One region of the Bacillus sp. CGMCC 1.16607 genome, then DNA from elsewhere that is predicted to be linked to it. Evidence: predicted binding sites of a transcription regulator. Region 1 holds the regulator's gene; each other region holds the start of a gene.
What was found. Region 1 encodes LexA, which represses DNA repair genes until DNA is damaged. Its sites were predicted from a motif close to CGAACATATGTTCG; they were not measured.
Positions count from the first base shown of each region.

Region 2: the regulator LexA is predicted to act here: its motif matches at 5,718-5,731, upstream of parE (DNA topoisomerase IV subunit B).
Region 3: the regulator LexA is predicted to act here: its motif matches at 4,280-4,293, upstream of addB (helicase-exonuclease AddAB subunit AddB).

Region 1 covers NZ_JBHUJX010000008.1:725,001-733,580, reverse strand. Annotated here, with positions in the region: gene ACFSO7_RS06535 (DUF896 domain-containing protein) at 115-348, opposite strand; gene ACFSO7_RS06530 (YneB family resolvase-like protein) at 448-1,095, opposite strand; gene yneA (cell division suppressor protein YneA) at 1,099-1,422, opposite strand; gene lexA (transcriptional repressor LexA) at 1,580-2,200, shown strand; gene glnA (type I glutamate--ammonia ligase) at 2,510-3,844, opposite strand; gene ACFSO7_RS06510 (MerR family transcriptional regulator) at 3,862-4,269, opposite strand; gene ACFSO7_RS06505 (methionine gamma-lyase family protein) at 4,403-5,689, opposite strand; gene hflX (GTPase HflX) at 5,704-6,960, opposite strand; gene ACFSO7_RS06495 (trimeric intracellular cation channel family protein) at 7,199-7,804, shown strand; gene ACFSO7_RS06490 (YitT family protein) at 8,007-8,580, opposite strand, start outside.
Region 2 covers NZ_JBHUJX010000012.1:241,519-250,098, forward strand. Annotated here, with positions in the region: gene ACFSO7_RS08395 (acyl-CoA thioesterase) at 1-49, shown strand, start outside; gene ACFSO7_RS08400 (hypothetical protein) at 280-570, shown strand; gene ACFSO7_RS08405 (HesB/YadR/YfhF family protein) at 620-910, opposite strand; gene ACFSO7_RS08410 (CapA family protein) at 943-2,091, opposite strand; gene ACFSO7_RS08415 (hypothetical protein) at 2,283-2,462, opposite strand; gene plsY (glycerol-3-phosphate 1-O-acyltransferase PlsY) at 2,594-3,184, opposite strand; gene ACFSO7_RS08425 (glycosyl hydrolase family 18 protein) at 3,344-5,077, shown strand; gene ACFSO7_RS08430 (CoA-binding protein) at 5,169-5,582, shown strand; gene parE (DNA topoisomerase IV subunit B) at 5,856-7,835, shown strand; gene parC (DNA topoisomerase IV subunit A) at 7,832-8,580, shown strand, end outside.
Region 3 covers NZ_JBHUJX010000008.1:233,733-242,312, forward strand. Annotated here, with positions in the region: gene ACFSO7_RS03965 (IDEAL domain-containing protein) at 1-187, opposite strand, end outside; gene ACFSO7_RS03970 (competence protein ComK) at 364-948, shown strand; gene rsgA (ribosome small subunit-dependent GTPase A) at 1,407-2,468, shown strand; gene ACFSO7_RS03980 (LCP family protein) at 2,621-3,568, shown strand; gene ACFSO7_RS03985 (TVP38/TMEM64 family protein) at 3,617-4,237, shown strand; gene addB (helicase-exonuclease AddAB subunit AddB) at 4,347-7,847, shown strand; gene addA (helicase-exonuclease AddAB subunit AddA) at 7,840-8,580, shown strand, end outside.

The DNA.
Region 1 (8,580 bases):
TATTAATACAACCAAACGAATACTTAAATAGCAAAAAAAGCCACTTTGTAAATATTTTGTCACAAAGATGGCTTAAGTATGTGTGAGTTGGATAAAAGACAAAACCGTGTACTACTAGTGCAAAGGAGTATTCGATTTTAACTTTTTAATTTTATCTGGTGTTACATCATCACCTTTAGGATCAATGATCTTTACACCTGTTAAAGTTTTTAGCATGGAAGAACGAAATTGTTCAAGATATTCCCTGCGAAGCCTTGACTGCTCCTTCGCTTCAAGTTCTGTTAACCCAGTTGTTTTCGCTTTTCTTGCCAATTCATTGATGCGATCAATCCGTTCATTCGGAAGCATACTCAACCCATCTTTCTTTCTAAATATCATAACAGTAACCATCATTAAAATTACTACATGATATTACTAAAAAAAAAGCTTTTTGACAAGGCAAACGATCTATCCTTCTATCGAGTCTATATAATCCTGATATCTTCTATGAACAGTGGCTTTAGAAACGTTATGGCCAAATCCTCTTAAAGTTGCCGCTATTTCAGTGAAAGTTAAATTATTTTTCCGTAATCGTACAATTTCTTCTATTGGCACTTCAATTTTTTCACGACCAGCATGCAATCCCTGGTTTTTCAAATTCCTCTTAGGTTCAAAGCCGTTTTGAACAGCTCGTTTCATTCCTCTTTTAATTTTCAAATTATGAATTTTCCGCTGATATTCTTCTACAATTCCAACAATTTGTAATACCATGGAATCTGCTTCTGATAGTTGCAATTCCCCTTGATGAGAAACCGAAAGTAATTTTACATTTTCTTTTCTAATACAATGTAATAAAGCGATCTTTGTATTTCCACGCCCAAGACGAGTTTCATCTTGTATCAGAAGTGCACCGATTGAATCTTCTTTTATTAATCGTAATACTTCTATTATTCCTTCCCTTTCAAGTTCATATCCGCTTGCTTGGTCTCTAATAATAGAAACAATTTCATAGCCTTGAATTTCTGCTAATTTAATTAATTCTTCCTCTTGTCTTTTAAGTGAAGTTTCTTGGGTTACTTTATTCGTACTAACTCTACAATAAATAATCGCTTTCATTTTTTATTCACCTATTGCACTGGCTATTTCATTAGTTGATCCACTTGGAAAATTCTTAATTGGTAAAACAACTTGTTCACCTGGGGTTAGCTTTCTTTCATCCAACTCATTATGAGTAAGCATCCAGTTGACAAATTGCTTATTTGACAATCCACTTACAGTTGAATAACGACCTGCAATGTCCCAAAGTGTATCACCATGGTTAATCGTAATGATCATATTCTGCTCTTCCTTTAAATCAGATTTAAAGCTTAAAAATAAAGCAGTAAAACAGCTTATACTAATTAATAAAATCGTGTATGTATGTTTTGTCCAAATTTGCTTCATAAACTAACACCTCTTATAGAATATATGTTCTTATTTTCCTCAAATCGATTATATTACGAACATTTGTTTGTTGTCAACACATTAACGAACTTATGTTTGTATTAATTGGTAATACATGCTATAATCGAACTAACAAATTGACATGAGGTGCGTTATTATGACAAAGTTATCCAAGCGCCAACAAGATATACTGGCCTTTATTAAAGATGAAGTTCGCGCAAAAGGTTATCCTCCGTCTGTACGAGAGATTGGAGAAGCAGTAGGTCTTGCTTCTAGTTCGACTGTACATGGACATTTAGCACGACTTGAATCAAAGGGTTTAATAAGAAGAGACCCGACTAAACCGAGAGCAATCGAAATACTGGATTTAGAAACCTCTACTATACCTATGCAAAATGTCATCACAGTCCCTGTGATTGGAAAAGTAACAGCAGGACTTCCTATTACCGCGATTGAAAATGTCGAGGAATATTTTCCACTTCCAGCAAGTTTTGCACCAGCTGACGAAAATGTTTTTATGTTGGAAATTATGGGAGATAGCATGATAGAAGCAGGAATATTAGATGGGGACTATGTAGTTGTTAGACAGCAACCAACTGCCAACAATGGAGATATCGTTGTTGCTATGACCGATGAAGATGAAGCTACAGTCAAGAGGTTTTTTAAAGAAAAAGACTATTTCCGCCTACAACCTGAAAATTCGTCTTTAGAACCTATCCTACTTCAAAACGTCTCCATATTAGGTAAAGTAGTTGGCGTATTCAGAAATGTTCACTAGTAGAATTTAATCATAATTAAGGTGATTAAGATGATACGACTTTATTACAATCAATACAAAAAGTTTTTCTGGCTAATTTTATTTTTCCTTTTTTCTAGCGGCACCTTCAGCAATATGGTGAATGGAACTATATTTGAGGTTATCTTAAACGGCGCCTTAAGTCTGCTATCATTATTCATATTTATCTATCTCTTATTTACAACAAATGCAAATAATAAAGAATAAGAGAGTAAGTTAAATCTGTGATGTTTTATCAATTGATAAAGACCAGATTCTGAAATTAACATATCAGAATCCGGTCTTTATTTTTTAATACATATTCATATATTGATCGCGTTCCCATTGGTGAACGGTCGTTCTAAAAATATCCCACTCAATTTCTTTCGCTTCAACAAAGTGTTCAAGAATATGTTGACCTAGTGCGGAAGTAATTACCTCGTCTGCTTTCATTTTTGTTAAAGCTTCTGCTAATGTTGCAGGCAAATCAGTAATACCTGATTCTGCACGTTCTTCAGGAGTCATTACATAAATATTTCTATCCACAGGTGCTGGAGGTGTTAATTTGTTTTTAATTCCATCTAATCCTGCTTTTAAAAGAACCGCCATAGCAAGATATGGATTCGCTGCTGGATCTACACTTCGAACCTCAACCCGCGTACTCATTCCGCGTGATGCTGGAATACGAATTAATGGAGAACGGTTTTGTGCAGACCACGCTACATAACATGGTGCCTCATAACCTGGTACTAAACGCTTATATGAGTTAACTGTCGGATTTGTAACTGCTGTAAAGTTTTGCGCATGAGTTAAAATACCTGCGATAAATTGTTTTGCTGTTTCACTCATTTGTAAATCTGCGCTAGGGTCATAGAAAGCATTTTCTCCATTATTAAAAAGAGAAAGGTTGCAGTGCATTCCAGAACCTGCTACTCCATATAACGGTTTTGGCATAAAGGTTGCATGTAATCCGTGTTTTCGTGCAATTGTTTTAACAACTAATTTAAATGTTTGGATGTCGTCACAAGCTTTTAATGCATCAGCATATTTAAAATCGATTTCATGCTGACCAGGTGCTACTTCATGGTGAGAAGCTTCGACTTCAAAACCCATTTCTTCTAGTTCTAATACGATGTCACGACGGCAATTTTCGCCAAGGTCTGTTGGCGCTAAATCAAAATAGCCTCCATTATCATTCAATTCTAGGGTTGGTTCACCCTTTTCATCTAATTTAAATAGAAAGAACTCTGGCTCAGGTCCTAGGTTGAAATCCGTAAAGCCTAGATCATTCATTTCCTTTAAAATGCGTTTTAAATTGTTTCTTGGGTCTCCACCAAAAGGAGTCCCATCTGCATTGTGAATATCACAGATTAAACGTGCTACTTTTCCTTTTTCTGCAGTCCACGGGAAAACTACCCAAGTGTCGAGATCAGGGAATAAATACATGTCTGACTCTTCAATGCGTACGAAACCTTCAATTGAAGATCCGTCGAACATCATTTTGTTGTCTAACGCTTTATCTAATTGACTAATTGGTATTTCTACGTTTTTGATTGTTCCTAGAATATCAGTAAATTGTAAACGTACAAATTTAACATTACTTTCCCCTGCTAATCGCTTAATGTCTTCTCTTGTAAACTTCGCCATGTAGATTCCTCCTAAAATTAATGAAAAAATCGACCCATCTCACCCTTTCGAGGTGATGACTGGTTAAAACGTCCTGCTTGCATGAGTTCTTTACGTAAGATTTTCCGCAATTCCTCATTAGAAAGTTCTCTTTTTACTTTTTCTACTTCTTTCTTCACTTCTTGTGATAATTCATGGTGCTCCTGAACGGCAAATAGTTTTTTAATCCCCGCCATATTTACACCTTGATCAATTAGATCTTTTATTTCAAGGAGTTTATCAATATCATTTAAACAAAAAAGTCGTCTATTCCCATCTGTTCTTGCAGGAGATATTAACTTATGTTCTTCATAATATCGGATTTGTCTTGCCGTTAAATCGGTTAATTGCATTACAGTCCCGATTGGAAACAATGGCATCGAACGACGGATTTCCTTTTCGCTCATGACTAATCTCCTTTAGATTTTTATATTATTAGTATATGTCATGTTATAAAAAGTGTCAATATGATGTTAGGTTTTCTAACATGGAAATTTTTTAAGACATTTCAAATCTCAAAAAAATGAAAAAAGACAACTATTATAGTTGTCTTTTTTCATGTATGGTTATTAACCCATTTTCAATTAATCGATCTAACGCAATACAAATAGCCATTTTAACGTGAGAATAGGTTAATCCTCCTTGGACATACGCTACATAAGGAGGTCTTGTCGGACCATCAGCAGTCAATTCAATGCTGGCACCTTGTATAAATGTCCCAGCTGCCATGATCACATCATCCTCATATCCAGGCATATAGCTCGGATAAGGAGTGACATGAGAATTTATTGGAGAAGCAAATTGAATTGCTTGGCAAAATGCGACCATTTTATCTCGATCATCAAATTGTACGGATTGAATCAGATCTGTTCGCTTTGCATTCCATTTTGGATGTGAGTTCATACCTAATTTTTCAAGAATCGCTGCAGTGAATACAGCTCCTTTCAATGCCTGACCTACAACGTGAGGGGCAAGGAAGAAGCCTTGGTACATTTCTTGAAGACTATATAGAGATGCGCCTGCTTCCGCTCCGATACCAGGTGATGTCATCCGATAGGAACATGCTTCGACCCATTCTTTCTTTCCGACAATGTAGCCTCCTGTTTTAGCGATTCCACCCCCTGGGTTTTTTATAAGAGATCCTGCTATTAAATCTGCACCTACATGACAAGGCTCTAAATCCTCAACAAATTCCCCGTAGCAATTATCAACAAACACGATCATTTCAGGCTTGATTTCTTTGACAAAAGCTATCATTTCTTTTATTTCCTCGATGGTAAAAGAAGGCCTTGTTGCATACCCTTTCGATCGCTGAATACCGATCATTTTCGTGTTCGGCTTTATTTTTTTTGCCACTTCATTAAAATCTACTCCGCCTTTATCAGTGAGCTCAACACTTTGATACGAAATATTGTATTCCTTCAATGAGCCGACACCCGTTCCACGAATACCTACTATTTCTTCAAGCGTATCATAGGGCTTACCTGTAATATACAATAGCTCATCTCCAGGTCTTAACACCCCAAATAAAGCAATACTGATTGCATGTGTCCCAGAAATGATTTGTGGTCTAACTAAACCAGCTTCTCCACCAAAAACCTCTGCATATATTTTTTCTAACGTATCTCGTCCATTGTCATCATAGCCATAACCGGTTGTAGGGATGAAATGTGAATCGCTTACTTTATGATTTTGAAAACTTTTTAATACTCGAAATTGATTAGCGTCAATTCTTTTATCAATTTCATGATGAATGGATTGAATTTGTTTTTCAATGTCTGTTACAAGAGGCTGAAGTAGCCCTCCATTTTTTAAATGTTGAAACATGCTGTAACTCCAATCTAAACTTTATATTTTAATAATTGTCCACTAATTTGATGATCCACTAAGGCAAATCCTTTACATTTATATGTATCTAGGTCCTCATCATAAGATAGTTCCCTAAGAATGGATTCATTCTTTAAATGAGCAAGTAATTTACCTTCAGTCGAAGGTACATTCACAAAGTATGGCTCCATCATTCCAATCACTACCTCTTCAATCTTTCGCTTTAATTTAGCTATATCTTCTTGATTGAAGGCGCTGATTAAAATGGACTCTGTTTCTGCTGATGCAACAAAATCCGAATGCTGAAGATCTCTCTTATTATATACTGTTAACTGAGGAATTTGTTGTATTTTCAGTTCTTCTAGTAGTTTATGTACAGTTTGTTCTTGGCCATAGTAATCTTGATTTGACGAATCAACAACATGAAGTAATAAATCAGCTTCCTTGACTTCTTCTAAAGTCGAGCGAAAGGCTGCCACTAGAGTAGTAGGAAGGTCTTGAATAAATCCAACCGTATCCGTTAATAACGAAATATATCCGCTCGGTAGAATCAATTTTCGAGTCATAGGGTCCAGTGTAGCAAATAATTGATTTTCCTCAAAGGAATCCGCTTCAGATAAACGATTGAATAACGTTGACTTTCCTGCATTTGTATAGCCGACTAAAGCAATTTGAAAAGCTTTATTTTTCTTCCTTCTCTCCCGATAACGATCACGGTGTTGGACAATAACTCGGAGCTGTTCTTTAATTTCATCGATTCGGCGTCTAATATGGCGGCGATCAGATTCCAGTTTTGTTTCACCAGGACCACGTGTTCCAATTCCTCCTCCAAGCCTTGATAATGCGATACCTTGGCCCATCAGTCTTGGCATCAAATATTGAAGTTGGGCTAGCTCGACTTGGAGTTTCCCTTCTTTTGAACGAGCTCTCCCAGCAAAAATATCAAGAATCAGTTGTGTCCTGTCGATAATGCGGGCATCCAACCTGGCTGAAAGATTACGATTTTGACTAGGCGATAGTTCATCATTGAAAATAATTAAATCTGCTTCCACTTCTTCTGCCAATGCTTTTAGTTCTTCTACTTTACCCTTACCAATATAAGTGGCTGGATGAATTCGATCTCTCTTTTGACTAACAGACGCAAGGACCTTACCTTTTGCCGTCTCTGTTAACGAAGCGAGTTCATCTAAAGAATATTGAAACCTTGTATCATCCTCAGTCGTTTGGCATCCGACCAGAATTGCTTTTTCGAAATCTACTTTTTGTTCCAACTAACCAACCCACTTTCCATGATATATTTACCATCCATCATACCAAAAACAGCCAACAAACAAAATAGTCCTCCCTTTCCCGCTTTAAAGCATTGGGGGTCTGTCCCCCGAAGCTTTAAAGCGTTCCAGTGTCAGAGTAAATAATGAAGTATCTATTGATTTTTATATTTATCGTGATAAAATCAATATGTTTGTTTTTATAAATGTAGTTTAGTTGACAACAAGAGGAGTACAGAATATGACTTGGGAAGTTTTAAGTATGATAGGAACGATTGCATTTGCTGTTAGTGGAGCGATTGTTGCCATGGAAGAGGAATATGATATTTTAGGAGTTTATATATTAGGTATTGTTACTGCATTTGGTGGCGGGGCTATCAGGAACTTATTAATTGGCGTTCCAATATCCGCTCTATGGGATCAGGGGCTTTTCTTTCAAATTGCCTTATTATCCATAACTACGGTTTTTTTGTTTCCAAAGAATATGTTAAAGCATTGGCAACGCTGGGGCAACCTGTTTGATGCGATTGGTTTAGCGGCCTTCGCTATTCAAGGAGCACTATACGCATCAAACATGAATCATCCTATGAGTGCCATTGTTGTAGCCGCGGTTCTTACAGGGAGTGGCGGGGGCATCATTCGTGATTTATTAGCAGGTAGAAAACCAACTGTGTTAAAGGCAGAAATATATGCTGTTTGGGCAATCATTTGCGGTTTTGCTATTGGCTTAAAAATTACTTCCTCACCGATTGAACTTTACGGGCTATTTTTTGTTATAACCGTTTTAAGAGTATTGTCCTATACGTATCAATGGAGATTGCCAAATAAGGGTCTCAGTCCGATGTAATTTTGTCACATCTTAATCCCATCTTGCGTAATATATGATATATAATTGATTCGAAAGATAATTTCATATTTAATCCCTTAAAGGGGAGTAGCTTTTACAGCAAAGTCGTCATTCTCAGGATCCATATCCTCGGCTTTGTTGGCAACATTATTGTTGTTAGCAAGACCTTTACCGATTTGGTAAAGGTCTTTTTTTGATTCAATTATACCACTTCCCCTTTTTTATTTATCGTACACAAACTTGTTGCAACGCCTACGAATGTTATCGTTAATGCAGAAAGTATAAAAGTATCTCTTGATAAGAGTAAACCTCCAGCAATAATAACGAGAGCATCAATAATAAATATCATCAATCCAACATTTATGTACAGCTTTTCAGATAGAAATTGCGCAATTAAGTCTGTTCCACCCGTACTCGTTTCAAATCGCAGCATTATTCCGATCCCCAACCCAACAAATATTCCACCAAAAATTGAACTTATAATCGGCGATATCGAAAAGGTAGAAGTAAAGTTTTCATGAAATGGAAATAGCAAATCAATGACAAAGGATGAAAACAACATTCCATGAAGACTATTAAAAAAATAAGTACGATTATAGATCCATGCTAAAATAAATATAGGAATACTTAAAAAAATGATTACAAGTCCTGCTTTAAGTCCCAATAAATAATTAATGATGAGTCCAATTCCAATAATTCCCCCATCTAATAATTCAAAAGGGATAAGAAAGAAATTAATTCCTATAGATAAAAATATACTACCTACAATAATAGCA
Region 2 (8,580 bases), on a different contig from region 1:
AGATTGGCATCATGCCTATGAAAAAGCAAAAAAACAACAATTTATTTAGAAAGATATGCAAACTTTTTTGTACTTCGAAAATTTTCTAGCGCAAGCGTCAAGCCCCGACGTAAGGGATGTACTAGTGTCGACAAAGCGACAGGACGTTGCGCTAATGTCGACCACAAGGTCAAATGGCGCCCCAAAGATGAGGTTAAAGAGCAAACCTCAGCTTTGGGTCAGCATTTGCTTGTCGGGGCTGATCAAGGCGCTTACGCTTTTATACTGGTGGTGATTTCATTGGCATTTGGTCTAAAGAAGGAACAAGTCAAAGAGTGGAAACGAAAAATCGATGAGGGTGAGATCGCTTTTTTAACACATTATTGGTTGGATGAACGATTTCCAGCTTGTAAAACAGTTACAAAAGTGGGTTGCCGAGACTTGAAAAAGCTTGAAGAGTGGGGAAGAAAGTATCAGTTACAAAGTTCGTGGATTCATCACAGAGCGGATGGATATTCTCATTTTGATTTACTAGGCGAAAAGCAAAAAACGATTCTTTCTAAGGAAGGACTACTAGATCACATTTGGTAAAGATATAAAAATGAGCATTTCATAAATTGAAATGCTCATTTTTTGCTTTTTATAAAGAATATTCGAATTCAGGTTCTTCCCATTTAGTATTTAACTTTACACGTAAATCATGATTGTCGAAATACCACAAATCCTTTTCCTCAATATAAAACAAAATACCTTCGACAGTAGTCTTTGCACCAATATCCGTCGGTTCCTCTTTTTCTATTCCTAAAGAAAAGCCCTTTTGAACCGTGCTTAATCCACCATATCGGACAAAAAAGCGGATTTTATCACCATTTTGTAATGACATTTCTGATTTATACCAATCTGCTGCATCTTTTGTGACTTCTATTTTCATTGTAAGACATCCTTTCCAATCCGATTTGTCATTTATTTTAACCATTCTGTCATATGAAGCATAATTTCTTCATTTTGTTTTACAGCATTCTTTAAGCCGTATGGTGAAGCATTCTTTAAAGGAACAATCCGATATTCCTTTAATCGTTTATTAGACACAAAGGTTGGGAGAAAGGTAGGATTGGATAACTCAATTTTCGTTCCATTTGCGTTTACATGTTTTGTGATGTCAATCGTAGCAAGGCCACCAATATCCTTATAATCCCACATTTGTCCGGATAGGAAATTACCTAATGAATAAACGATAAATGTGTTGCGATCATCTTTAGTTTTCAGCATGTCCATCGGTTGGAGGACATGTGGGTGATGGCCGAAAATGATATCAGCTCCTTCATCTGCCAAATATTGTCCTAGTTCTTTCTGTTCGTTTGTTGGAAAACGTTGATATTCATTCCCCCAATGAATACTCATCACGACAACATCCGCTACTTCCTTGGCTTTATGTATTTCCTCTTTCATCTTATTTTTATCAATCAAATTCACTAAATATTCCTTACCCTCTGGGACGGGGATTCCGTTTGTACCATATGAATATGCAAGAAAAGCGAGCTTTACTCCATTTTTTTCGATGATTCTTAATGTATTTTGATCTTCCTTATCTTTAAAAAAACCTACATATGGCATTCTAACTTTTTCATAATAATCGATTGAACTTAAAACTCCTTTTTCACCTTTATCAAGTGAATGGTTATTTGCAGTAGAAACAATGTCTACTCCTGCATCAATCAAAGCATCCCCTACTTCTTTAGGGCTATTAAACGTAGGATAACTTGATAAACCCATTTCTACCCCACCGAGAACAGTTTCTTGATTTGCAAGCAGAAGGTCAGGGCTTTGCAAGGAGTTCTTTACATGTTGGAACATTGGTTTAAAGTTATAGCCAGAAGCCGTATGGGCATCCTCATAAACCCAATCATGAATTAATATATCTCCAATGGCACCTAATGTCAGGTTTGTCGTCCATTCCTTTCCACTTAAGGAAACTTCTTTGTCTTGGTGTTTCGAAACCTCATACACGATTTCCTCTCGAGATTCTTGATACATATTTATCAGTAGTAGGGAAGAAATCATAATAAGCCCTACAATAAAAAGAATCGAGAAGATGAAAGAACGTTTTTTCATTTACTACTCCTTTGAAAAATTAGGCATATCTATCTAAAGATAAATATAATATATAAAATTGTCGAATGGTGGATTTTTTTAAAAATTTTCCATAAAAATTGAACAAAGGGCTTCAAATTGAAACCCTTTTTATTTGTTCAGCTTAAGGACCCATCGGTTCGATGTCAAAAGCCCGTTTAACTTCCGCTTTTCTAATCTTCCCATTCATCAAGCAAAGAGATTAGTTCATCAAAATTTTTCACAGCCTTTATCGGGGAGCCATCACAGCACCATTCAGGATTATATTCATAAAGCTCTACATCAAATTCAACATCAGAAATACCATCTTTTGTGGTAGTAGAAAATAAATAATTATCGTTATTTTTCTCCATGAGCTTTGGCTCCTTTCAAAGGTGGAAAACTGTTCCTATGACTATCATACCCTATGTGGAGTAAGAAATTTTCACTCCTTTTTGACAATTTTTTGAAACTTTAGCAAAGAAAAAAATAGTAGAGAGATCTACTATTTTTTTCTTTGCATCCACTTTATTTTCGGTTCTGTTTTATTCATTATTCTCTTAATATTCGATCGATGTTTATATATGACAAAGAAAACAAGAATGGAAACGACGTAAATCAATGGTTTGTCCCCAAAAATAATGGAATAAATAAGTGCTGAAATTGCTGCAAGGATAGATGATAATGAAACATATTTGGTAATATACAAACATACCAAGAAAATAATTAGCATAATGACAAACATCGTAGGTGCATAAAATAGAAGAACTCCCCCAGAGGTTGCAACAGCTTTGCCTCCACGGAAATTAGCAAAGACTGGATACATATGGCCGACCACGGCTATGATTCCAGCAATGAGTGCATGTAATTCAACATCTAATAATAAAGGCAAAGCAGCAGCTAATGTTCCCTTTAAAATATCAGCAACGGTTACAACAATTCCTGCCTTTATTCCTAATGTACGGAAGGTGTTAGTGCCGCCTAAATTTCCACTACCATGCTCCCGAATATCTTTTCCGTAAAACCATTTACCAACGATAAGACCAGAAGGAATGGAGCCGAGCAAATACGCTAAAAGGATTACGATTATGTACATGTATATATATTCTTCCCTTCAAAAAATTGGTCTTATTATTGTACCATTAATTTAACGCTATAAGCTATAACTCCAAAGGAAGTTTTCACATCTTTCCAATAAATCTTACTTTTCTTTTCCAAATAATGTAGTAGGATAATAGTAGAGAGGAGAAATCACATGTCAAGAGTTGAATATTACAAAAAGAAAACCACACCTATTAAATGGATTGTTACTGGATTGATCCTAGCTATGGTCATGATCGTCTCTTCGATTCTATTACTCTTGTATCCATTTGCCTCGAAAGAAAAAGCTGACTACTTCCAAGGGGAAAATCCTATTCTTTTTCAAAATAGGCAGAATGGAAATGCTCTAATAGATGGTGAAACAGTTTTCATCCCAATTAGCTTTATCAAAGAGCAGCTCGATGAGTCGATTATTTTCGATGAAAAATCGAATTCTATTATTATTACTACACAAAATAAAGTGATTCAAATGCCAACTGAGTCATTAACTTACTATGTGAATGAAAAACCGGTTAAACTCCATTTTCCAGCTATTCAATCATCCAATGGTGAGCTTTATGTTGCCCTTGAACCATTACTTGCCTATTATCCTATTCAATATAAAAAGTTAGATGGAACGAATGCGATTTGGATTCAAACAGACGGGGAAGAATTGACCAATGGTACAGTTGGGAAAAAAGAAGTTCATGAGGAAAAGCTGCGTTTACGTACAGATGCAACCTTACAATCAGCTTATACGGCGAATATAAAAAATAATGAAAAGATTTATATTGAAGGGGAGAAAGAAGAATACCTTTTCGTTCGAAAAGAAGATGGGACGGCTGGCTATCTTCATAAAGAATTAATTAAGAAAGGGCAGCAAGATCAAATTGTTATTACGAAAGAAGAAAAAACGGCAAATCTGTTGCCGATTAAAGGACCGATTCGTTTAACATGGGAAGCTGTGTACAATCGAAATCCAGATACAAGTCAATTACCAGAAATGCCAGGAATTAATGTCGTTTCTCCCACATGGTTTGAACTCGAAGATGGAGAAGGAAATATTAAAAATCTTGGTTCATTGGATTATGTGAAATGGGCTAAATCAAAAAACTACCAGGTGTGGGGACTTTTTTCGAACGCCTTTGAACCAGAAATGACACATTTAGCTTTCAAAGATTATGAAACAAGGCAAAAAATGATACGCCAGTTACTTCATTACAGTCAAATGTATCATTTAAACGGAATTAATATCGATATTGAAAATGTAAACGTTGAGGATGGTCCATTTATAACTCAATTTGTCAGAGAAGCAACACCATTATTACATGAAGCCGGGCTAACTGTCTCCATGGACATCACATTCATTTCCACGAGTGAAAACTGGTCTGTTTTTTATGAACGTGAAAAGCTTGGTAAGGTGGTCGATTACTTAATAGTTATGGCTTATGATGAACATTGGGGTTCCTCTCCTGTAGCGGGAAGCGTAGCTAGTTTCCCGTGGGTTGAAAAAAATATCGAAAATTTGCTAGCTGTTGTCCCTAACGAACGGCTGATACTCGGTGTACCACTTTATACAAGACTTTGGAAAGAGCAAGTTTTAGCTGATGGTAAAGTGGAAGTGTCATCTAAAGCAATCTCCATGACGAAGGCTAAAGAATGGCTTAATGAAAACGGCATTAAACCCATTTATGATTCTTCAACAGGTCAAAATTATGCTGAATTATTTGTTAAAGCTGAGAATTCCACTTATAAAGTATGGCTTGAAGATGAATTATCACTAAAAAAACGTTCAGAATTAGTAGGGAAATATCAATTGGCAGGAGTGGCAAGCTGGTCTAGGTTTTTCGCAGACAATACAGCTTGGACCGCTTTACACCAAGATGATAAAAATTACACAAAAAAATAATCGTCGTACATCAACCGAGGCAAATTATTAGTCATTTTTTCCCTAAACAAGGTAAGATTAATTAACAAGATGAGCAAAGGGGTGTAATTTAATGAGCATTATCAATCCTTCACGAGAAGAATTAGGTGTATTATTAAAAAAATCCAAACGTATTGCAGTTGTAGGATTAAGTGATAATCCGGTAAGAACTTCCTACATGGTATCAGAAGCGATGCAAAAGGCAGGTTATGAAATCATCCCAGTGAATCCAACGGTTGATCAAGTATTAGGAGTAAAGGCTGTTGCTTCATTAAAAGAGATACAGGGTCATGTCGATATTGTAAATGTTTTCCGTCGTTCTGAATTTTTAATGGATGTGGCAAAAGAGTACGATGAGATCGATGCTGATGTGTTCTGGGCACAACAAGGTGTAGCAAATGAAGAGGCGTATCAATTTTTAAAGGATAAGGGCTATACAGTTGTCATGGATCGATGTATCAAAGTGGAGCATGCCTTAACTAAATAGTTTGTGAAAACATAGGTTCTTTGGACCTATGTTTTTTATTAAATCGATAAATTACTAAAAAGACATTTGCCAAACGGCAATAAATCGCTAAAATAAACGGTAGACATTGGTTAAACTGTGTTAAAATAAGAATGACGAACAATCGTTCGATTTACCATATAAAACTTATTAAAGGAATTTAGAGTATTTTCGCGAATACATTAGCGAAGTATAATGACACACATTTGATCATCTAAAAAAGAGATAAGCTTTAAACTTGAAAGGGGTATACTAGTGGCAAAAAACCAACAAGCATTTGAATATAATGATGATGCCATTCAAGTGCTCGAAGGCCTTGAAGCCGTAAGAAAACGACCAGGAATGTATATAGGTAGTACAGACTCAAGAGGACTTCATCACCTTGTTTATGAAATAGTGGACAATGCCGTGGACGAAGCATTGGGTGGTTACGGAAATCATATTACCGTAAAAATTCATAAAGATAATTCGATTAGCGTTGTCGATCGTGGCCGTGGTATGCCTACGGGAATGCATAAAATTGGGAAGCCAACGCCAGAAGTTATTTTCACCATTTTGCATGCAGGTGGAAAATTTGGACAAGGCGGTTATAAAACGAGTGGTGGATTGCACGGTGTAGGTGCATCGGTCGTTAATGCTTTATCTGAATGGTTAACGGTTAAAATTAGACGTGATGGTTTTGTATACGAACAGCGTTTTGAGCATGGTGGAAAACCAGTCACAACACTTGAAAAAATAGGTAAGACAAATCAAACAGGTACAACGATTCACTTTAAACCTGATCCCCAAATCTTTTCAACTACCACTTATAATTATGAAATCCTTTGTGAACGGTTAAGAGAATCTGCCTTTCTCTTAAAGGGTTTAAAAATTGAATTGATAGATGAACGTCATGATTTACAAGAGGTTTATCATTATGAAAACGGAATAGAGGCATTTGTCGAATACCTAAACGAAGAAAAAGATGAGCTCCACCCTGTTGTAAGCTTTGAAGGTGTACAAAATGGAATTGAGGTTGATTTTGCTTTTCAATATAACGACGGTTATTCAGAAAATGTTCTATCCTTCGTAAATAATGTTCGTACAAAAGATGGAGGAACACATGAAGCAGGGGCTAAAACGGCATTAACAAGAATAATCAATGAATATTCCCGTAAAGTATCATTGCTAAAAGAGAAAGATAAAAACCTTGATGGTTCAGATATACGGGAAGGTCTTTCCGCCATTATTTCCGTTAGAATTCCTGAGGAGATGCTCCAGTTTGAGGGACAAACAAAAGGGAAACTAGGTACAAGTGAAGCGAGATCTTCTGTGGATGCCGTTGTTTCCGAGCATTTATCTTATTTTTTAGAAGAGAATCCAGATATAAGTTCTCTAATCATTCGCAAATCTATTAAGGCATTTCAAGCACGTGAAGCTGCTAGGAAAGCCCGGGAAGAAGCTAGAAGCGGGAAGAAGCGGAAACGCTCTGATGCCGTATTGTCAGGAAAGTTAACTCCTGCTCAATCTAGAAATCCACAGAAAAACGAATTATATTTGGTAGAGGGTGACTCTGCTGGAGGATCTGCTAAACAAGGACGTGACCGTAGATTTCAAGCGATCTTACCATTGCGAGGAAAAGTAATTAATACAGAAAAAGCAAAGCTCGCAGATATTTTTAAAAACGAAGAAATCAATACTATTATTCACGCAATTGGCGCAGGTGTTGGATCCGATTTTAGTATTGAAGATATTAATTACGACAAAGTTATTATTATGACCGATGCGGATACGGATGGTGCTCATATCCAAGTTCTATTACTAACCTTCTTCTATCGATACATGAAACCATTAATTGAAGCGGGTAGAGTCTATATTGCCTTACCTCCACTTTACAAAGTAAGTAAAGGGACAGGCAAGAAAGAAGTCATTGAGTACGCTTGGAGCGAGGATGATTTGCAGTCATCGATAAAGAAAGTCGGAAAAGGCTATATTCTTCAACGTTACAAGGGACTTGGTGAGATGAATGCCGATCAGCTTTGGGATACGACGATGGACCCTGAGACTAGAACATTAATTCGAGTTCGAATCGACGATGCTGCTCGTGCTGAGCGCCGTGTCACTACTTTAATGGGTGACAAAGTTGAGCCACGCCGAAAATGGATTGAGTCCAATGTAGCCTTTGGATTAGAAGAAGATAGTAATATACTTGAAAATGAAAATATCACCGTAATTGAGGAGGATTCTGAAGCATGAGTTTAGGGGAAAAATTTCGGGATCTCCCTCTTGAAGATGTGTTAGGGGACCGATTTGGTCGCTATAGTAAATATATTATCCAGGAACGTGCACTTCCAGATGCACGTGATGGCTTAAAACCTGTACAACGTCGAATTTTATATGCGATGCACGTCGATGGAAACACACAGGAAAAAGGATTTAGAAAATCAGCAAAAACAGTCGGTAATGTTATCGGTAATTATCATCCTCATGGTGATTCTTCCGTATATGAAGCCATGGTACGTATGAGTCAGGAGTGGAAAGTTCGAAATCTCTTGATTCAAATGCATGGAAATAATGGCAGTGTTGATGGAGATCCTCCAGCAGCGATGCGTTATACAGAAGCACGACTTTCTGCTATCGCAGGCGAACTACTTAGAGATATCGAAAAAGAAACTGTTGACTTTATTCCCAATTTCGATGATACCTCAAAAGAACCGACAGTTTTACCAGCCATGTATCCAAACTTATTAGTTAACGGTTCTACAGGAATATCTGCAGGGTATGCTACAGATATCCCACCACATCATCTTGGTGAAGTTATCGATGCTGTCATCATGAAGATGGATCAGCCAAATGCCTCCGTTGAAGATTTGATGACTGTCATTAAAGGACCTGATTTTCCAACTGGCGGAATCATCCAAGGCGTAGAAGGTATTAAAAAAGCCTATGAGACTGGTAAAGGAAAAATCATTGTTCGTTCCAAAACAGAGATTGAAGATAT
Region 3 (8,580 bases), 490 kb from region 1:
TAAATTTGACTTTATCACGTTTATCAATCGCTGAATCGATACTAAGTTGAAGTTTTTCTTTCTTTGTCCGGAGTTGAATTTCTCTCAAGAACATTTCGATATACAAGTTTTGAACAAATGCTTCTTTTTCGTTTTGTCTATTCATAGCACCGGACTTCATTAAATCTGTGTAAGACTTATCCTTCATGTTCATCACCCCTGATGCTTTTTTATATTATATGGAATTAGGAAAGTAAAATCAACCAATATTTTTAAATTTTCTGAAAATATTTTTATGTCAATTTTCGTAACTTTTTCCAAAAAAATATAATAAATAAATTTCGAATGTTATGATAACTTTATATTGGAAAGGGGTTGAATAGGTTGAAAGATAAATTTATTGAAGAGTACGAAATTAATCCGTGTACAATGTTAATCATTCCGCATGTTTACGGCAGCAAAATTTATTCTAAAATTATCGAATTGGAGGATGAAATCATTTCACCATTTAAACCAATTGATATTATTAAAGCAAGTTGCGAATTTTTTGGATCTAGCTATGAAGGGCGCAAGAATGGAAGTAGACGATTGATCGGAATTACGCACAAAGCCCCCATTGCGATTGACCCCACAAATTCGATTTATTTCTTTCCAACTACTTCTTCTGTTCGTCCCGAGTGTATTTGGGTATCACACGAACATGTTTTACACCATCGTCGTTCAGACTCTAATATTACACATGTTACATTCCGTAATAAGGAAACTTTCGGGCTTCCTATTTCAGCTAGATCATTTAATAATCAACTCATTCGAACAGCTCATTTAAGGACAAAATTAGCACAAAGAATGAGTGAAATGGAAAGAAAAACCTACTTCTATCTTCACACTCCAAAGTTCTTGACGGCATTAGAAAAAAGGGATGAGTATGAAGAAAACAGGAAAAAGCGAAGCACTCACTTATTTGATTGAAAAATAAATAAGAGTATGTCTCAATTTTTAAAAAAATAAATAAATTAGGTTTACATTTTAAAAAAACTAGCATATACTAAAATCAACTAATTGAAAGGTGGGTGACGTGTAATGACAAATTTAATTGGATTAACTCTCATTGTTGAATATCGTTGCATAGCCCACAAGTACGGTTTATAAAGTTATTTAGAACAGTTTGGAGAAATAATTATTCCTTTAGAATGTTTATTTATTCCTTCATTTCTTTATGCTTACTTAAAACCATGGGCTATGTGTGCCTATGGTTTTTTGTTATGGAAAAAAATGAAGTTGAAATTGTCTAGCTACAGGCACCATCGGCTCGAGGTCAAAAGCCAATCCGTCAAGAAGGTTAAAGAACAACCTTCTTGACGGCTCGTCTTTTGCTTGTCGCCGATAAGCAGGCACCTTTCGCTTTTCTAAAAATTGGAGGAACAAAATTGAATTTAAATTTAATCGGTATGAACCAACAAGTAAAAGAAATGTTTGCCCCGTATATTGAGCAAGGATTTACGATAGGAAGAGTAGCTCTCGAGCATAAAAGAATGTATCGGGTTTGGACAGAAAATGGAGAGCCACTATGTGAAGTTTCAGGTAAGTTTTCATATGTATCTTTTGGGAGAGAAGATTATCCAGCTGTTGGGGATTGGGTTGTTCTTCAAGAAAGAATAAATGAAAATCGAGGAACGATTCATGCAATCCTCCCTCGAATGAGTAAATTTTCTAGAAAGTCAGCAGGGAGAGTCACAGAGGAACAGATTGTTGCAGCCAATGTGGATACGATCTTTTTAGTAAATTCCTTAAATGAGGATTTAAATTTACGAAGACTTGAACGTTACTTGCTTCTCACTTGGGAGAGTGGGGCGAACCCTGTCATTATATTGAGTAAAGCAGACCTTTGCGAAAATATTGCTGAAAAGGTAATGGAGGTAGAATCCGTTGCTTTAGGAGTTCCAATTATTGCAATCAGTGCTTTAGAAAATGATGGTATCGATAAGCTTCAGGAATTTCTTCAACCCGGAAAGACTGTTGCCCTATTAGGATCTTCAGGTGTAGGGAAATCAACAATTACAAATATTCTACTTGGAGAAGAAAAGCAAACCGTCCAGGAAATTCGAACAGGTGATGATAAAGGGAAGCATACAACAACACACCGTGAAATGATTCTTTTGCCAAATGGATCGGTGTTGATAGATACACCAGGAATGAGGGAATTGCAGCTTTGGGAGAGTAATGATGGGGTATCAGAAAGTTTTTCTGATATTGAAGGTCTAACCGATAATTGTCGTTTCCGTGATTGTAAACATGAAAAGGAACCAGGCTGTGCCGTTCGTGAAGCAATTGAAAATGGTGAGCTGCCAGTAGAAAGGCTTCATAGTTATAAAAAGCTATTAAAAGAATTAGCCTATCTTGATCGAAAAGTTGATAAAAAAGCTCAATCAGATGAGAAGAAACAGTGGAAAAATATTTCGAAACAAATGAAGCATAAAGTCAAAAAATAAACAATAATTTAAAAACCTCTTCCGCGTGAAGAGGTTTTTACTGTATTTTCATCAGCTTTTCCTGTACTTTAATATAGAGGAAAAGTATCCTTATTAAGTAGACAATCAATACTAAGCAAAAACGAAAAGTTTGATGAATGGACGGGTTAAAGATGAGATCTGAGAAACATAAGAAAAAAAGGAAAAAGAAAAAGAAGCTGAGAGGAATTTTATTTATATTATTACTCCTAATTGGAGGCATTTTCGCTTATTCTTATTTCCAATACAAACAGGGGATTGAGAAATCCAGTAACGATAAAAATGTACCAGAACAAACTAAATTTGAATTTCATGGTGATAAAGATCAGTTTGGAGGAACGAATGTATTACTTTTAGGCAGCGATGCAAGGGAAAAAGGACCATCAAGATCAGATACGATTATGATCGCTCATTATCACGAGGATAAAGGTACTTTTAAAGTGACATCGATCATGCGAGACACATATGTAGATATTCCTGGTCATGGTCAAAATAGAATTAATACCGCCTTTGCTTTTGGAGGGCCAGATTTATTAAGACAAACGATTAAAGAAAATTTTGATATTGATTTACAATATTACGCCATTATTGATTTTCAAGGATTTGAGCGTGTGGTTGATGAAGCCTTCCCTGAAGGGGTAAAGGTGGATGTAGAAAAGAAAATGGACAAATCAGATCATATAGGGGTAAATATCGAACCTGGTGAACAGTATTTAGATGGTAAGCATTTATTAGGGTATGTTCGATACCGTAATGATGCAATTGGAGATTTTGGTCGAGTTGAAAGGCAGCAAAAGGTAGTAAAAGAGGTAGCAGATCAATTGACAAGTATTCAAAAAATTCACAAACTGCCAAAGCTTGTCGGTGTGGTAAAACCATTTATAAATATGAACTTAAAAACGACAGATATCTTATTCATGGGTAAAGATTTTTTATCGGGAAATCGTGGGGAAATAAAGACATTTAGAATTCCAGCGGAAGGTAGCTTTTCGCCAGAACGTATTTCAGGAGTTGGAGAAGTCCTAGCAATTGATAAGGAAGCGAATCAAAAGGCTCTTCATGAGTTTATTCAACAACCATAACGGACAAGCTTTAACTAGATTGCATTTTAATTTCAAGGGAGAAACAAGATGGATTTTGCAACGTTAAAAGAGTGGTTTACACTAGAGAATATTATGAGCTTAATCCAAGAGTATCGAGCATTGGGACCACTGCCGGGAATATTTTTACCTATGCTTGAAGCGTTTCTCCCTTTCTTACCTTTAGTTTTATTTGTCATGGCAAATGCAAGTGCATTCGGGCTTTGGGGCGGTTTTTTATTCTCCTGGATTGGCGCATGTGCAGGGGCATTACTTGTGTTTCTTCTAATCCGAAAGTTTGGTCAGAAACGAGCCTTTTCCTTTTTACAAAGGCATTCTAAGGTTCAAAAATTAATGATTTGGATTGAGCAGCATGGTTTCGGACCATTATTCTTATTACTGTGCTTTCCATTTACTCCATCCGCCATTGTCAATATTGTAGCTGGATTATCAAAAATGAGGTTCGCTCAATACATGTTAGCTGTATTGATCGGGAAAATGGTGATGATTTTTACAATCAGTTTCATTGGTTATGATATTCGCTCATTGATTACTCAACCAATTCGAACAGGAATCGTAGTTGGTATCATATTCGTTCTCTGGTTCGTTGGTAAAAGGATAGAAGGAAGATTAAATAGAAGATCTGATCAAAGAAAAATAATGCAGGAATAATAAAAAAGCGTATATAATGCGCTTTTTAATTTTGATAAATGACGAACGTGTATTCGTATTTGGTTTATGATAAAATAATAAATAGAAAATGTCTTAAGGAGGCGAAAATATGTCAGTACGCTTATTATATGGTCGCTCTGGAAGTGGAAAAACAACTTATTCTCTAAATGAAATAAAGAGCAAGTTAATGGAAGAACCAGAAGGCAATCCTATTATTTATTTAGTACCCGACCAAATGACCTTTTTATCTGAATACCGCCTCATTTCAGGTGAAGATATAAATGGAATGATTCGTGCACAAGTATTTAGCTTTACACGATTAGCGTGGAGAGTGCTACAAGAAACAGGTGGAATTAGTAGACAGCACTTAACAAGTGTTGGTTTAAATATGTTGATCCGAAAGATTATTGAGGAAGAAAAGACTGAACTGAAAATATTTGATAAAGCTGCAGATAAAAATGGATTTATTGAGCAATTGGAACAAATGCTAACGGAATTCAAGCGATATTGTGTACAGCCGAATGAATTGAAAATGAAACGTGAAGCACTTATACAAACTGGTGAAAGTACTTCAAGAGTCCTACAAGATAAATTACATGATCTTGAGCTCATTTATGAAAACTTCGAACAATCATTGCAGCAAAAATATGTAGATTCAGAGGATTATTTTCGGCTCTTGACAGAAAAAGCACCATCATCCTCTTATATTAAAAATGCTGAAGTGTATATTGATGGTTTTAACAGTTTTACACCACAGGAATATATGATTATTGCGGCACTCATGAAAAATTGTAAACGGGTCACTATTGCTCTCACTTTAGATGAACCATTTTATCAACAATCACCAGATGAACTTCATCTTTTTCGATTATCAGGTGAGACTTGTCAAACAATTTATGAAATCGCCCATACAGAAGGAGTAGAAATAGAAAAAGCCATCCCTTTTTTAGAACAAAAAAGATGGACCAATGATTCTCTGAGGCATCTTGAAACACATTTCGATACAAGACCAGCTATAAAGTATGATCAAAAATCCCATATTCATATAGGACAAGCTGTAAACCGCCGTGCTGAAGTTGAGGGTGTAGCAAGAAAAATTAGAGAGTTTGTAAGTAAAACAACAGGTAACCGATATCGGGAAGTTTCCGTTTTAATAAGAAATGGAAATGAGTATCGTGAAATGCTAGAAACGGTTTTTGAAGATTATAATATTCCTTACTTTATTGATCAAAAGAGAACGATGCTCCACCATCCTCTAATAGAGTTCATTCGTTCTACATTAGAAATACTTTATTCCAATTGGCGTTATGAACCAACCTTTAGAGCCATCAAAACAGAATTATTATATCCATTAAAAGAAAACAGAAATATACTACGTCAGCAAGCAGATAAATTGGAAAATTACGTATTAGCCTATGGAATCCAAGGAAAGCAATGGAGTAAAAAAGAACGATGGATTTATCGGAAATATAAAGGAATTGAATTTGAATCGACTATTCAAACCAATGAGGAAAAACGTCTTGAAATAGAACTGAATGAAATTAGACTAAAAATTACTGCTCCAATTTTAAGATTATCTAGAAGATTAAATAAATCTTTGAAGACAAGAGAGTATTGTGAGGCTTTATTTTTATTTTTAGAAGAGTTAGATATACCTGCAAAGTTAGAAGAGTGGAAACTTCTAGAAGAGTCGAAAGGAAATCTCGTTCAAGCTCGAGAACATGACCAAGCATGGAATGCAATCATTGATCTTCTAGACGAATATGTTGAAATGCTATCAGAAGAAGAGCTTAGTTTAAAACAATTTGCGACTATTTTAGATGCAGGTCTGGAAACATTAAGATTTTCACTTGTACCACCGGCACTAGACCAAGTTATCGTGGCAGATTTAGAGAAGTCAAGGCTCTCGGAAATGAAAGCTACTTTTGTCATCGGTTTAAATGATGGCGTATTTCCTGCCAAGTTTTCGGATGAAGGAATTTTAGCAGATGATGATCGTGAACAATTGATTTATAATGGCTTAAAAATTGGCCCAAGCAGTCGATTAAAGCTTCTTGATGAACAATTTCTTGCTTACAAAGCCTTTACACTTCCATCTGAAATTCTTTATTTAACTTATCCGTTAGCAAACGAAGAGGGAAAAGGCTTAGTGCCTTCTCCATTCATTAATCGAATAAAAGAATTGTTTCCGAACCATGAAGAACATTATTTCGTCACTGATACAAACGAACTTCAGGAAAAAGAACAGTTGGAGTATGCAGCCAACAAAAAAACGACCTTAAGCCATTTAACTGCACAGCTACAATTAAAGAAAAGGAATTATCCTATCTATGATTTATGGTGGGATGTTTATCATTATTATCTTGAAAATGAAGCTTGGAAACAGCCAACTGTAAAAGTATTATCAAGTCTATTTTACACCAATCAAACAGTACAAATTTCAACAGATTTAACAAAAGAATTGTACGGGGAACAAATACAAGCTAGTGTTTCGAGGATGGAGCTATTTCATAGCTGTCCTTTCTCGCATTATGCACAATACGGGCTCCAATTGAAGGAAAGGCAGATTTTCAGACTTGAGGCTCCAGATATTGGCGAGCTTTTTCATGCGGCACTCAAATATATATCCAATACAATAATTGAGGAAAAAAAATCATGGGCTCAAATGAATCGGTCTGATTGTGAAAAATTAGCAAAGCAAGCAATGGATGCTCTGGCACCTAGACTGCAAAATGAAATTCTATTAAGCTCTAATCGACATCATTATATTAAGCGGAAGCTAGAACAAATCATAAGTAGAGCCTCTTTCGTCTTAAGTGAGCATGCTAAAGCAAGTGGTTTTTCTCCAATCGGTCTAGAACTAGGATTTGGTCCAAAAGGAGAGTTACCAGCTTTACAATTTGAATTGAACAATGGTCGCAATATGTCTCTTGTAGGACGAATTGATCGAATCGACCAAGCGACTAACCAAGACGATATTTATTTAAGAGTTGTTGATTATAAATCAAGTGCAAAGGATGTTCAATTGCAGGAGGTTTACTACGGACTTGCACTACAAATGTTAACTTATTTAGATATCGTTATTACACATTCAAGCAAACTAGTAGAAGCCCAAGCTTTACCTGCCGGCGTTCTTTATTTCCATGTTCATAACCCAATGGTTCAATCGAAAAAGTCATTATCAATAGATCAAATTGAAGCAGAAATTTTTAAAAGGTTTAAAATGAATGGACTGCTGTTAGCTGAGCCAGAGGTACTTCGATTAATGGATGAGGGTATCGATGTTGGTGCATCAAAAATCATTGCTGCTGGAATGAACAAAAACGGAACATTATCCAAAGCCTCTAAAGTCGCCACAAAAGAAGAATTTGATTTATTAAGAGGCCATGTTAGAAATATGTACGTTAACACAGGGAATGAACTCGTGGAAGGCAATGTAAAGATTGCGCCATATAAATTGAAAGATAAAACTCCATGTACGTTTTGTTCATTTAAACCAGTATGTCATTTTGATCAGTCAATCGAATCCAATGACTATCGACTTCTCATGCCTCAATCGAAGGAAAAGGTATTGCAAGGTTTAGTAAAGGGGGGAGAAAGTAATGTCTAATCGGTTTATTCCAATAAAGCCTGAAACAGTGACATGGACAGATGACCAATGGAAGGCAATTTTTGCAAAAAATCAGGACATTTTAGTGGCTGCAGCTGCTGGATCTGGAAAAACTGCCGTATTAGTCGAAAGAATCATTCAAAAAATTATTTCGACAGATGAACCTACGAATGTAGATGAATTATTGGTAGTAACTTTTACGAATGCTTCTGCCGCAGAAATGCGACATCGTATTGGCGAAGCATTAGAAAAAGCGATAAATGATAATCCAAAATCTACACATTTAAGAAAACAATTAACTTTATTGAACCGGGCTTCCATTTCTACACTACATTCTTTTTGTCTAGAAGTGATTAGGAAAAATTATTATTTAATTGATATTGATCCTGGTTTTCGGATTGGAAATGATACAGAAGTACAGCTTATCCGAGATGAAGTACTAGATGAATTATTTGAGGACGAGTACGGAAAAGAAGGTAATGAATCCTTTTATCAATTAGTCGATATGTTTAGTAATGATCGAAGTGATTTAGCCTTACAAGATATTATAAGCGAATTGTATGATTTTGCTAATGCCAATCCTTCACCAGAACAATATTTGCTAAAAGTTGCATCAATGTATGATGTTAATATGGAAACACCTCTTGAGGATTTACCATTTATGCAAACCTTATTATTCGAGATTAGTATTCAACTTGAAGGTGCAAAGGATTTATTGAATCAAGGAATGGAG